2 regions of the Hydrogenophaga sp. OTU3427 genome follow, and region 1 is predicted to be linked to the other one. Evidence: predicted binding sites of a transcription regulator. Region 1 holds the regulator's gene; the other holds the start of a gene.
The links. The regulator sigma-54, encoded in region 1, starts transcription at its own class of promoters, with help from an activator protein. The targets are predictions, from matches to a motif close to TGGCANGNAANCTGCTTT.
Positions count from the first base shown of each region.

Region 2: a site for sigma-54 is predicted at 5,349-5,366, ahead of pedF (cytochrome c-550 PedF). Genes of this name have one in related genera too.

Region 1 is NZ_JASATI010000011.1:25,423-32,415, forward strand. It holds gene argS (arginine--tRNA ligase) at 1-1,221, shown strand, start outside; gene AAHB17_RS08845 (SPOR domain-containing protein) at 1,227-1,889, shown strand; gene AAHB17_RS08850 (thiol:disulfide interchange protein DsbA/DsbL) at 1,988-2,641, shown strand; gene lptA (lipopolysaccharide transport periplasmic protein LptA) at 2,750-3,400, shown strand; gene lptB (LPS export ABC transporter ATP-binding protein) at 3,397-4,188, shown strand; gene AAHB17_RS08865 (RNA polymerase factor sigma-54) at 4,194-5,732, shown strand; gene AAHB17_RS08870 (THUMP domain-containing class I SAM-dependent RNA methyltransferase) at 5,788-6,993, shown strand, end outside.
Region 2 is NZ_JASATI010000019.1:1,974-8,966, forward strand. It holds gene AAHB17_RS12595 (TRAP transporter small permease subunit) at 1-292, shown strand, start outside; gene AAHB17_RS12600 (TRAP transporter large permease) at 295-1,587, shown strand; gene AAHB17_RS12605 (TRAP transporter substrate-binding protein) at 1,631-2,644, shown strand; gene AAHB17_RS12610 (Crp/Fnr family transcriptional regulator) at 2,757-3,404, shown strand; gene cynS (cyanase) at 3,418-3,861, opposite strand; gene AAHB17_RS12620 (substrate-binding periplasmic protein) at 3,957-4,826, opposite strand; gene pedF (cytochrome c-550 PedF) at 4,823-5,314, opposite strand; gene AAHB17_RS12630 (sigma-54-dependent Fis family transcriptional regulator) at 5,711-6,993, shown strand, end outside.

The sequences.
Region 1 (6,993 bases):
TTCGAGACCCAGGGCTGGGACGTGCACCGCGAGTTCTATTACAACGACGCCGGTGTGCAGATCAACACCCTGGCCACGTCCACCCAGCTGCGCGCCAAGGGCTTCAAGCCGGGCGACGCCGAATGGCCCGAGGTGGCCTACAACGGCGACTACATCGGTGATATCGCGGCCGACTACCTTGCCAAAAAGACCGTGCATTCGGACGACCGCGCCTTCACCGCCAGCGGCGACGTGGACGCGCTGGACGACATCCGCCTGTTCGCCGTGGCCTACCTGCGCCACGAGCAAGACCTGGACCTGCAGGCCTTCTCGGTCAAGTTTGACCAGTACTACCTGGAATCCAGCCTCTACACCAGCGGCAAGGTGGACGCCACCGTGCAGAAGCTGCGCGAGGCCGGCAAGACCTACGAGTTGGACGGCGCGTTGTGGCTGAAGTCAACCGACTACGGCGACGACAAGGACCGCGTCATGCGCAAGGGCGACGGCTCCTACACCTACTTCGTGCCCGACGTGGCCTACCACATCGCCAAATGGGAACGTGGCTTCACCAAGGTCATCAACATCCAGGGCACGGACCACCACGGCACCATCGCCCGCGTGCGCGCCGGCCTGCAGGCCGCGGGCGTGGGCATCCCCCAAGGCTACCCCGACTACGTGCTGCACACCATGGTGCGCGTGATGCGCGGCGGCGAGGAGGTCAAGATCTCCAAGCGCGCCGGCAGCTACGTGACGCTGCGCGACCTGATCGAGTGGACCTCCAAGGACGCGGTGCGCTTCTTCCTGCTCAGCCGCAAGCCCGACACCGAATACACCTTCGACGTCGACCTGGCGGTCCAGAAGAACAACGACAACCCGGTGTACTACGTGCAGTACGCGCATGCGCGCATCTGCTCGGTGCTGGCGTCGTGGGGCGGTGATGTGGCCACGCTGCGGGACACCGACCTCTCGGCCCTCACCGGCCCGCAAGCCCAGGCCCTGCTGCTGCAACTGGCCAAGTACCCCGAGATGCTGAGCGCCGCCGCCACCGACTTCGCGCCCCACGACGTGACCTTCTACCTGCGCGAGCTGGCGGCCAGCTACCACAGCTACTACGACGCCGAGCGCATCCTGGTGGTGGAGGAGGCCGTCAAACGCGCGCGCCTGGCGCTGGTCGCGGCCACCGCGCAGGTGCTGCACAATGGCTTGGCCGTGCTCGGCGTGAGCGCGCCGCAAAAGATGTGACAAGCATGAACAAGCAACTGGGTGGAACACTGATCGGCTTTGTGGTCGGCCTGCTGGTGGGTCTGGGCCTGGCCCTGGCCGTGGCGGTCTACGTGACCAAGGTGCCGGTGCCTTTTGTCGACCGCGGCGTGTCGCGCAAGCCCACGCAGGACGCCATCGAGGCCGAGAAAAACCGCAATTGGAACCCCAACGCCGGCCTGGCGGGCAGCAAGCCCGCCGCCGCGCCCAAGCCAGAGGCCGAGCCGACCGAGGGCGCGGTGAAGTCCGAAGGCAAACCCGCCCCCGTGGCGCCCACACCGGCCGTCAAGCCGGAAGCGGTCAAACAGCCTGCCGCCTCGGCCGATCCGCTGGGCGATCTGGCGCGCAGCCGCACCCAGACAGCGGCGGCCCCGGCGACGGCCGCGCCGGCCACCGCCGGGACCGAAGCCGATCCGTTTGTCTACTTCGTACAGGCCGGGGCCTTCCGCACCGCGGCCGACGCCGAGGCCCAGCGCGCCAAACTGGCCATGCTGGGTTTCGATGCCAAGATCAGCGAACGCGAACAGGCCGGCCAGACCGTCTACCGGGTGCGCACCGGCCCCCACCGCGCCAAGGCCGACGCCGATGCGACCCAGGCCAAGCTGGCCGGCAACAACATCGACGCGGCCCTGGTGCGTGTGCAGCGCTGAAGCGCCGACCCGCCGCCGTTCACGCTTTTTTGAACTTTTGCTGCGGTGCGGCGCTCCATGGGAGGCAACCGCCGTTATGGCAAGGAGATTGTTGAAAAATGCAACGTCGTGATTTCACCCAAGCTGTGCTGATGGCCGGCACCGCCACCACGGGCCTGCTGGGCACCGCCCAGACCCAGGCACAGACCGCCTTCAAGGAAGGCACCGACTACCTCAAGCTCAGCCGCCCGGCCCCGGTCGACGCCCCGGCCGACAAGGTCGAGGTGATCGAGTTCTTCTGGTACAGCTGCCCCCACTGCAACGCCTTCGAGCCCACGTTTGACGCCTGGGCCAAGAAGCAGCCGGCCCACGTGGTGGTCAAGCGCGCGCCGGTGGCCTTCCGCGACGACTTCGTGCCCCAGCAGCGCCTGTACTACGCGCTGGAAGCCCTGGGCAAGGTCGAGGAACTGCACCGCAAGGTGTTCCACGCCATCCACACCGAAAAGCAGCGCCTGACGACCCAGGAGCAGATCGCCGACTGGATCGCCAAGCAGGGCGTGGACCGGGCCAAGTTCCTGGAGGTCTACAACGCCTTCGGCGTCGCGGGCAAGGCCCGCCGCGCCAGCCAGCTGCAGGACGCCTACCAGGTGGACGGCGTGCCCTCGCTGGGCATCGCCGGCAAATACTTCACCTCGGGTTCGCTGGCGCAGAACATGCCGCGCACGCTGCAAGTGGCCGAGCACCTGATTGCCCAGTCGCGAAGCGCGAAATAAGCGCCCTTGGCGCCGTCCCCCAAAGCCCGCTGCGATCCAGCGGGCTTTTTTGTGCCCGGCCCGGAGCGCACACGGCAAAGTGCACGCTTACAATGCCATGCAATTTCCATGCCCTACACGCCGATGACCCGCACCACGTTTACCCGCACCTGCCAGGCCGGCCTGCTGGCCATGGGCTTGCTGTCCGGTGCCGCGGCCCTGGCCGCCAAGGCAGACCGCAACCAGCCCATGAATGTGGAGGCCGACAGCCTGCGCCATGAGGATGGCCGCCAGACCAGCGTCTTCACCGGCAACGTGGTGGTCAACAAGGGCAGCATCGTGATCCGTGGCCAGCAGATCGAGGTGCGCCAGGGACCGCAGGGCCAGCAGTTCGGCACCGTGCTGGGCAACACCAGCACCCAGGCCTTCTTCCGGCAGAAGCGCGACGTGGTGGACGAATACATCGAAGGCGTGGCCGACCGCATCGAATACGACAGCCAGGCCGACACGGTGCGCTTCATCGGCCGCGCCGTGCTGCGCCGCTACCGGGGCGCGAGCCTCAACGACGAGACCGCGGGCAACACCATCGTGTACGACAACAACGCCGACGTGTTCACGGTCGACGGCGGCGCGGCCGCGCGCACCCCCGCCAACCCGAGCGGGCGCGTGCGCGCCATGCTCACCCCCGTGCCCAAGGGCGACACCAGCGGCCCGGCCCCGGTGACCGCGCCCGCCCCCGACCTCAAAGCCACACCGGCCCTGGGCGAGGGCAAGCGGTGAGCGCCGCCGTCCCGCTCGCCACCCACCCCGCCACGCCGGCCATCAAACGCCGGCTGGAAGCGCGTGGCCTGCAAAAAGCCTATGGCAGCCGCAAGGTGGTCAAGGACGTGTCGCTGGCGGTGGACGAAGGCGAGGTGGTGGGCCTGCTGGGGCCCAACGGCGCCGGCAAGACCACCTCCTTCTACATGATCGTGGGCCTGGTGCGGGCCGACGCCGGGCAGATTTCCCTCGACGGCCAGGCCGTGGAGCGCCTGCCCATCCATCGCCGCGCGCGCCTGGGCCTGGGCTACCTGCCGCAGGAAGCGTCCATCTTCCGCAAGCTCAGCGTGGAAGACAACGTGCGTGCCGTGCTGGAGCTGCAGACCGACCCGGCCACGGGCAAGCCCTACACCCACGCGGCGCTGGAGCAGCGCCTCACGGAACTGCTCGAGGACCTGCACGTCTCGCACCTGCGCTCCTCGCCGGCACCGGCCCTGTCGGGCGGTGAACGCCGCCGGGTGGAGATCGCCCGAGCCCTGGCCAGCAACCCGCGTTTCATCCTGCTGGACGAGCCTTTCGCCGGCATCGACCCGATCGCCGTGATCGAGATCCAGCGCATCATCGGCTTCCTCAAATCGCGTGGCATCGGCGTGCTGATCACCGACCACAACGTGCGCGAAACCCTGGGCATCTGCGACCACGCCTACATCATCAACGAGGGCCGCGTGCTGGCCCGGGGCACGCCGGGGGAAATTGTCGAGAATGCCGACGTCAGAAGGGTTTACCTCGGCGAACACTTCCGAATGTGAGCGGCATGAAACAAAGCCTCTCGCTTCGTGTCTCCCAACACCTGTCGCTGACCCCGCAGCTGCAGCAGTCCATCCGGCTGCTGCAGCTCTCCACGCTGGAGATGGCGCAGGAGGTCGAGCAGATGCTCGACGAGAACCCCTTTCTGGAACGCAGCGAGGAAGTGGCCGAGCGCGAGGCCTTTGGCGTCGACGCGGTGGACGCGCCGGTGAGCACCGGCGATCTGGTCAGCGAATGGAGCGCGGACAACGCCAGCAGCAGCAACAGTTCCAGCAGCGAAGGCGATGACTTCAGCGAAGAAGTCGGCGGCAGCGAACCCGACTGGGAAGGCGACGGCACCGTCTCCTTCACGCCCGACGACGGCGAGTGGGGCGGCGAGGCCGCGCCCCGCAACCGCAACGACCCGCACGACGAGGAAACCGCCAGCGCCGCCGAGCTCGCCAGCGAACACATCAGCCTTCAGGCCCACCTGCACCAGCAGGCGCTGGGCCTGCGGCTCAACGAGGAAGAGCGCGCGGCGCTGTACTTCCTGATCGAGTCGCTCAACGACGACGGCTACCTGGACGAGCCCATCGCCGACCTGGCCGCCGCGCTGGCCGGCGACGACCTGGAGGCCCGCGAAGCCACCGAACAGGCGCTCAACCTGGCGCTGCACTGGCTGCAGCACATGGACCCGGCCGGCGTGGGCGCGCGCGATCTGGCCGAATGCCTGCGCCTGCAGATCGAGGAGCTGCGCAACAGCCCGGCCGCCCAGGCCGCGCTGGCCATGTGCGCCCAGCCGCTGGACCTGCTGGCCCGCCGCGACACCAAACGCCTGGCCGCCGCCTGCCGGCTCGACGAGGCCGTGGTGCGCGAGGGCCTGGCACTGATCGGCCACCTGGAGCCCAAGCCGGGCCGGCGTTTCGTCAACGTGGAGCGCAACGCCATCTTGCCCGACGTCATCGTCACCAAGGCCGGGCGCGGCTTCAAGGTCCAGCTCAACCCCGACGTGATGCCGCGCCTGCGGGTGCACGACATCTACGCCAACGCCCTGCGCCAGGGCCGCGGCGAAAAAGGCGAAGGCGCGGCCGGCATGCAGCAGCGGCTGCAGGAGGCGCGCTGGTTCATCAAGAACATCCAGCAGCGCTTCGACACCATCCTGCGCGTGTCCAGCGCCATCGTCGAGCGCCAGCGCAACTTCTTCATGCACGGCGAACTCGCCATGCGCCCGCTGGTGCTGCGCGAGATCGCCGACGAGCTGGGCCTGCACGAGTCCACCATCAGCCGCGTGACCACCGCCAAGTACATGGCCACGCCCTTCGGCACCTACGAGCTCAAGTACTTCTTCGGCTCCAGCCTGGGCACCGAGACCGGCGGCAACGCCTCCAGCACCGCCGTGCGCGCGCTGATCAAGCAGTTCGTGGCCTCGGAAGACCTGGCCAAGCCGCTGTCGGACAACCAGCTGTCCGAGATGCTCAAGGAGCAAGGCATCGAATGCGCCCGCCGCACGGTGGCCAAATACCGCGAGGCGCTGCGCATTGCGCCGGCCAATCTGAGAAAACGATGACCCCCGGGGGCCCGATCCGCCCAGAGGCGGTCCGGCGGCGGATCGAAAGGTACACATGAACCAACTGACGCTTTTTCTGCCCTGCGCCGCCGGCGTGGAGGACTTCCTCGCCGCCGAGGTGAAACGCATCGTCGGTGTGGCAGATGCCGACATGTCGCGCTCGCGCGGCGGCGTGTTGATCAAGGCCAGCTGGCGCGACGCCATGCTGCTCAACCTGCACAGCCGCCTGGCCCAGCGGGTGCTGGTGGAACTGGCCTACCAGCCCTACCGCAGCGAAGACGACATCTACGCCACCGCCTGCGACGTGGCCTGGGAAATCTGGATGACGCCGCGGCACACGCTCAAGGTCGAGATCACGGCCCAGCACAGCCCGCTCAAGAGCCTGAACTTCGCCGCCCTGCGGGTGAAGGACGCCGTCTGCGACCGCCTGCGCCACAAGACCGGCGAGCGCCCCAACATCGACACCACCTGGCCCGACGTGCGGGTCTTCGCCCACCTGACCGAGAGCCACTGCTCGATCTACATCGACACCTCGGGCGAGCCGCTGTTCAAGCGCGGCTGGCGCGAGGACAAGGGCGACGCGCCCTTGAAGGAAACCCTGGCCGCGGCCATGATCGCCGCCACCGGCTGGGACGGCAGCCAGGGCGCGGCCCAACCGCTGTACGACCCCTGCTGCGGCAGTGGCACGGTGCTGATCGAGGCGGCGCAAATGGCGCTGAACATCGCGCCCGGCAGCACGCGCCGGTTTGCCTTCGAGAAGCTGCTGCCCTTCCAGTCGCACGTGTGGCAGGGCATCAAGGCCCAGGCCCAGGCGGCGCAAAAGCCCTGGCCGCAGGGGCAGAAACCCTTCATCTTCGGCAGCGACGTGGCCTTTCGCATGGTCGACTTCGCGCAGCGCAACGCCCAGCGTGCCGGCGTGGCCCAGGCCATCGAGCTGCGCGGCGGTGACGCCCTGCAACGCATGCCGCCCACCGACACCCCCGGCGTGATGCTGCTCAACCCGCCGTATGGCGAGCGCATCGCCGCGGCTGGTGTGGCCGGCACCCGCGCGGCCGACCGCGCGCAAGGGCGTGAGCAGCGCCGCGACGGCGGTCACACCGGCGGACGCGAAAGCGCCCAGCTGGCCGATGGCGGCGAGTCGGGCGACTTCTTCGCCCAGCTCGCCAGCCACTGGAAAAAGCACTACAGCGGCTGGAGCGCCTGGATGCTCACGCCCGACCTCAAGCTGCCGGGCAAGATGCGCTTCAAGGAAAGCCGACGC
Region 2 (6,993 bases), on a different contig from region 1:
ACACATGGCGTTCACCAGCCTGGCCGGCCTGCTGGCGCAGCGGCCACTGGCCTTTGCCGCCATCACGGCGGTGATCCGCCTGCTGGTCATTGCCGCTTGCGCGATGCTGGCCTGGGGCGCCTGGCAGCAGGTGCTGGTGGGACTGGGCAGCCATTCGGTGGTCATGGGGTATTCGGCGGCGCTGCTGCCGCTGCCGGCCCTGTTGTGTTCGGTGGCCATCGCTGTGATGGCTGTGGTGGAACTGGTCACGCGCAAGCCGCTGGACCTGGGCCACGGCGCGGAAGTGGAGTGATGATGAGCGCTGAAGCACAGGCCTTCGTGGTCTTTTCGCTGGGCATGCTGGTGCTGATGGGCACCGGCATGAACATGGGCCTGGCCCTGGTGCTGACCGGGGCCGGCATGGCCTGGGTGCTGGACTTCTGGGACGCCCAGCTGCTGGCGCAGAACCTGGTGGCCGGCGTCGACAGCTTTCCGCTGCTGGCCGTGCCCTTCTTCATCCTGGCCGGCGAGCTGATGAACGCGGGCGGCATCAGCCGGCGCATCATCGCCATGGCCCAGGCCTGGGTGGGCCACATCCGCGGCGGCCTGGGTTACGTGGCGATCGGCGCGGCGGTGCTGATGGCCAGCATGAGTGGCTCGGCCCTGGCCGACACCGCGGCGCTGGCCACCATCCTGCTGCCCATGATGCGCCAGCAGGGCTACCCCATGAACACCTCGGCCGGTCTGATCGCCTCGGGCGGCATCATCGCGCCCATCATCCCGCCGTCCATGCCTTTCGTGATCTATGGCGTGACCACCAACACCTCGATCTCGGCGCTGTTCGTCTCGGGCATCGTGCCGGGGTTGTTGATGGGCGTGGGTCTGATCTTCGCCTGGCGCTGGGTGCTCAAGGACCTGAACCTGCCCCAGGGCGAGCCGCTGCCGCTGAAGGAGCGCTTGCGTTCCACCGCCCGTGCCTTCTGGGCCATGCTGATGCCGCTGATCATCATCGGCGGCATGAAGTCGGGCGTGTTCACGCCCACCGAAGCCGCCGTGGTGGCCGCGTTCTACGCGCTGTTCGTGGCCTTGTTCGTGCACCGCGAGATGAAGTTCAGCGCTGTGCACGGTGTGCTGGTGCGCGCCGCCAAGACCACGTCCATCGTGATGTTCCTGTGTGCCGGGGCCCAGGTGGCCAGCTACATGATCACCCTGGCCGACCTGCCCAACCTGCTGACCGGCTGGCTCGGACCCATGGTCGAGAACCCGCGGGTGCTGATGGCGGTGATGATGGTGGTGCTGGTGCTGATCGGCACCGCCCTGGACCTCACGCCCACCATCCTGATCTTCGCGCCGGTGATGCTGCCCATTGCCGTCAAGGCCGGCATCGACCCGGTCTACTTCGGCCTGATGTTCGTGCTCAACGGCGCCATCGGCCTGATCACGCCGCCCGTGGGCACGGTGCTCAACGTGGTGGCGGGTGTTGGCCGCATCTCGCTGCCCAGCGTGATCCGCGGCGTCAACCCTTTCCTCATCACCTACGTGTTCATCCTGGCGCTGCTGGTGGTGTTCCCGCAGATCGTCATCGAGCCGGTGCGCTGGATGCGCTGAGCCCGTCTTTTTTTCACCCCGACCCAACCCCAAGGAGACTCCCATGACAACCTTCCGCCGCACCGTGCTGGCCGCCGTGTCCGCCGCCGCCCTGGTGGCGTCTTTCGGCGCCATCGCCCAGGACATCAAGCCGCGCATCATCCGTTTTGGCTACGGCCTCAACGAAGTGTCCAACCAGGGCCGCGCGGTCAAGCTGTTTGCCGAGGAGGTGGAAAAGGCCTCGGGCGGCAAGATGAAGATCCGCGCCGTGGGCGCCGCCGCCCTGGGCTCGGACGTGCAGATGCAGCAGGCCCTGATCGGCGGCGCGCAGGAAATGATGGTGGGTTCCACCGCCACCCTGGTCGGCATCACCAAGGAGATGGCCATCTGGGACACGCCCTTCCTGTTCAACAACGCCAAGGAGGCCGATGTGGTGCTGGACGGTCCGGTGGGCCAGAAGGTGATGGACAAGCTGCAGGAGAAGGGCCTGGTGGGCCTGGTCTACTGGGAGAACGGCTTTCGCAACCTGACCAACAACAAGCGCGCCGTCACCAAACTGGAGGACATGGACGGCATCAAGCTGCGCGTGATGCAGAACAACGTCTTCCTCGACAGCTTCAAGACCCTGGGCGCCAACGCCGTGCCGCTGCCTTTCTCCGAGCTGTTCACCGCGCTGGAGACCAAGACGGTGGACGGCCAGGAGAACCCCTACAACACCATCCTGTCCAGCAAGTTCTACGAGGTGCAGAAATACCTCACCGTGACCAACCACGTCTACAGCCCCTGGATCGTGACGGTGAGCAAGAAGTACTGGGACGGCCTGAGCAAGGCCGAGCAGAAGGTGCTGATGGACGCCGCAGCCAAGAGCCGCGACTTCGAACGCAAGGACACCCGCGACGAGGCCGCCAAGGCCCTGGCCGATCTCAAGGGCAAGGGCATGGTGGTGAACGAGCTGTCGGCCGCCGAGGCCAACCGCATGCGCGAGAAGCTGGGCGCGGTCAACGCCAGCATCGCCGCCAACGTGGGTGAGGCCTTGTGGAAGGACGTGCAGGGCGCCGTCGCTCAGGCACGCAAGTAAGCGGTTCCTTTCCGAACACGCCGGCCCCCTGGGGCCGGTTTTTTTTTTGATGGATGGGCGGTCTAGGTTCTATCATCAGCCCACCTCCATCCCTCACCACCCCCCCACACACATGCCCTTCAGCCCGACCGAACTGCTGGGCTGGGCCGCCGCCAGCCTGGTGCTGCTGAGTTTTTCGCTCAAGACCATGGTGGCCCTGCGCGTGGCGGCCATCGCCAGCAACGTGGCCTTTTTCAGCTATGGCCTGGCGGCCGGCCTGGTGCCGGTGATGGTGTTGCATGGTCTGCTGCTGCCGCTCAACCTCTGGCGCCTGCACCAGATGCGCGACCTGCTCGGGCAGGTCAGGCGCGTGGCGGGTGGCCGCTTTTCGCTCGACATGCTGCTGCCCTACATGTCGGTCAGCCAGTACCCGGCGGGCCACCACATCTTCCAGGAAGGCGACCCGGTCGAGCACATCTATCTGATCCTGGAGGGGCGGGTGCTCATCGAACGGGTCCACATCGAGCTGGGCAAGGGCGAGCTGCTGGGCGAAATGGGCGTGTTCACCCGCAGCCACCAGCGCACGGCCGGCGCCACCTGCCTCACCGATGTGCGCATCGGCAGCCTGACGGCCGAGAAGTTCTGGCAGGTCTTCTACCAGGACCCGTCATTTGGTACCTATGTGATGCAGACCATCGTGGAGCGCAACGCGCGCCAGCGCGGGCCGCAGGTGCCGCCTCCCACCCAGCCGGTCGCGCTGGAGCCGGTCGAGGTCCGCTGACCCGCCGCGCGGGTCAGTAGGTCTTGTAGGGCAGGAACTTGCCCGACAGCACCACGTTCACGCGGTCGCCCTTGGGGTCGGGCTGGCGCTGGATGTCCATGCTGAAGTCGATCGCGCTCATGATGCCGTCACCGAATTCCTCGTGGATCAGCTCCTTGATGGTGCTGCCGTAGACATTGACGATTTCGTACCAGCGGTAGATCAGCGGATCGGTGGGCACGGGCGTGGGCAGCGAGCCCTTGTAGGGCACGACCTGCAGCCATTTCTGCTCGTCGGCGGTGAGGCCGAAGATCTTGCCCAGCACCTTGGCCTGGGCCGGCGACGCGGTCATCTGGCCCAGGCACAGGGCGGTTGTCCACTCCTTGCTTTCACCCACTTTCCTGGCGACGTCCTCCCATCTGATGCCTTTGCTCACCTTGACGGTGATGATCTTCTCGGTGACGTCGTTGCGGTTCATGGCGGGCTCCGGTGGGGTTGGCTGTGCTGGCGCCAAGTCAAGCAAGCCATGTGCCACACCGCTGCCCGCCTGGGCGTCGGAACGTCAACACGTTCTCAAGGCGCGGTGAGTGTCATGCCCTGCTGCCTGAACAGTGCCAGCAGACGGCCGCTGGCGCGCAGCTCTGTCATCGCCTTCTCCAGCGCCTGGCCCAGCTCCTTGTGCTCCGACTTGATGGCCATGCCCAGCGGCCAGCCGTTGTCGGGCACGCCGGGCAGCGGCAGGGCCGACAGGGCCACCGGCGTCTTGCTGCCGCTGCTGGCGATGGCCGCTTCCGCCTGCGAGCGCAGCACGTAGGCCGCCGCCGCCTTGCCATCGAGCACCGCCGTGGCCGCTTCGATACCGCTGTTGAACAGCACCACGTCCTTGCGCAGCAGGCCACCGCCGTGGCCCATCAAGGCGCTGGCGGTGCCGGTGCCGCGCTCCACAGCGAGCTTGTGGCCCTGCAGGTCCTGGGGACCGCTCACCTGCGGCAGCGTGGCAGTGTGGTGCATCAGCACCTGCACCTGGCGCATGTAGGGCGCCAGGATCAGCACCTGCCGGTTCTTCTGCATCAGGTACTTGTCCACCGGCACGTGCAGCATCAGGTCGGCCGGGCCATAGCCCAGGTAATGGCCGCGCCAGACCATGTTGCGCAGGTCGTCGTTCATGTTCTCGCCGGCGTCGAAGGGCAGCAGCGTCAGCTTGAGCTGCAGCTGCTCGGCCAAGGCGGTGGCCAGGGCCACGTCCAGCCCGTCCATGTCCGCGCCCTTGCCGTTGGAGAAGGGTGCGTTGTCCTTGTAGACCGCCACCTTGAGCACGCCGCTGGCACGGATCTTGGCGAGGTCGCTCAGCTCGGTCTGGGCCTGCGCCGCCGGCCAGGCCAGCGCCGAGGCGGCCAGCGCGACGAAGGCGCGGCGCGGCAGCAGGGGGTGCGCGGTGCTCACGGCTCCCTCCGCGTCTCGAGGTAGGTGCGGATGGCCCAGACCGCTTCCTGCGTCAGCGTGCCTTCGAAGGGCGGCATGTAGACGCGGCCGTCGCGCACGCGTCCACGCCGCACGGTGGCGGCATAGAACTCGTCCATCTCGGCGAAACAGGCCTGCTTCTTGGTGGCGTCGGCCAGGCCGGTGCAGTCGCTGTCGAGCTTGCGCAGGTCGGGCGAGATGCCGCCGGAGATGGCTTCCAGGCCATGGCAGCGGGCGCAGTTCTGGTTGTAGGCCGAGGTGCCGATGCGCAGCGCCTCGGTGCGTGCCGCGCCTTCCTTGTAGGGATTGCTGGGCAGCCACTTCGCGCCCAACTGGGGCAGGGTGTGGGTGTCCACCGACTGTGGTGTCACGTCGCCATGGGCGAACACGGCGGCGGCCACGCCAAGGGCGGCGGCAAAGGCGATGGCAGCACGTGCGGCCGCGGGAAGGTGGGGGATGTGTCGTTTCATGGTGTCTCCTGCTGATGGGGTGGTCGGAGCCAAAAAGGCAATAAGCGTGCCATTCGCCGGCCCGACCTTGCCCGCAGGGTGTGCGCCCTCTGGCGGTCTCCAACGGGCGGCCCGGCCCTGGCCTGTGCGCTGTTCCAAAACGGATCACCGGTGTGATCCACCGCTGTTCGCTGTGTCAAGCGGGCCACGGATTTCCGCGGGTTAACCCTTGATTTCGTTGGGATTTTCCCGTGGCCGGGCTTTTGCTAGGTGGTTGAACACTGTCACAGAACAAAGGACAATTTGGTGGACACACAAGACAGAGCAACCGAGGAGACAAGTCCCGAACTGGCCCTGCCACCGATGGAGTGGGACAGCGGGACCTGGACCCTCGCAGCCGACCATGCTGGAGACCCCATGCGGGATGCCGCGTACACGCCGACCAATGACCGCCCCGCGTCCCAGGCCGAATGGGACCTGGAGGGCGAGCGCCACCGCGCGCTGATCGCCGAATCGCACCAGCGTTCGCGGGGCTACGGCATCAGCTCCGACGACCGGCCGGATTTTTCCAACAAGGGACGGGTCGCGGTCAACGAGGCGCGCGACGAGAACAAGTTCCTGTTCCAGCACGCGGCACCGGTGATGGAGACCCTGTTCGAGCAGATCGCCAACACCCACAGCATGGTGTTGCTGACCTCGGCCAAGGGCCTGGTGCTGCATTCGCTGGGCGACACCGACTTCCTGGAGAAGGCCTCGCAGGTGGCGCTGCTGCCGGGGGTGGACTGGTCGGAGCAGAGCAAGGGCACCAACGCCATTGGCACCGCGCTCAAGGAAGAGCAACCGGTGATCGTGCATGGCAACCAGCACTACATGAACGCCAACCAGTTCCTGACCTGCTCGTGCACGCCCATCTTCGACCCCTTCGGCCAGGTGATCGGCGCGCTGGACGTGACCGGCGACTACCGCAGCTTCCACCAGCACACCATGGCCCTGGTGCGCATGTCGGCGCAGATGATCGAGAACCACATGTTCGCCGACATCTTCCCCAAGGCGATCCGCATCCATTTTCACACCCGCTCGGAATTCCTGGGCACCCTGGTCGAAGGCATCGCGGTGTTCTCGCCCGAGGGCCGTTTCCTGTCGGCCAACCGCAGCGCGCAGTTCCAGCTCGGGCTGTCCTTCAACGCGCTCAAGACCCACACCTTCTCGTCGCTGTTCGGCATCCCGGTGTCGCAGCTCTACGAACTCTCCAGCAGCGGCATGCCCAAGCCGCACCTGCTTTACCTGCACAACGGCGTGTCGGTCTGGTGCCGCTTCAAGTTCAAGCAGGCCGGGCAGTGGTTCAACGGCGTGTCGACGTCGGCCCCGCAGGACAGTGCCGACGAGGCCGCGCCCGTGGTGGTGTCCGCCCCGGCGCGCGCGGCACCGGCGGCCAAGCCCCGCCTGTCCACCCTCAAGTACCTGGACACCGGCGACGCGCAGGTGGCCACCGTGATCCAGAAGCTGCGCATGGTGCAGGGGCGCGACATCCCCGTCATGATCCTGGGCGAGACCGGCACCGGCAAGGACCTGCTGGCCCAGGCCATCCACGGCGATTCGGCGCGCGCCGGGCAGCCCTTTGTGTCCGTCAACTGCGCCTCCATCCCCGAAACCCTGATCGAGTCCGAGCTGTTCGGTTACGAGGAGGGCGCCTTCACCGG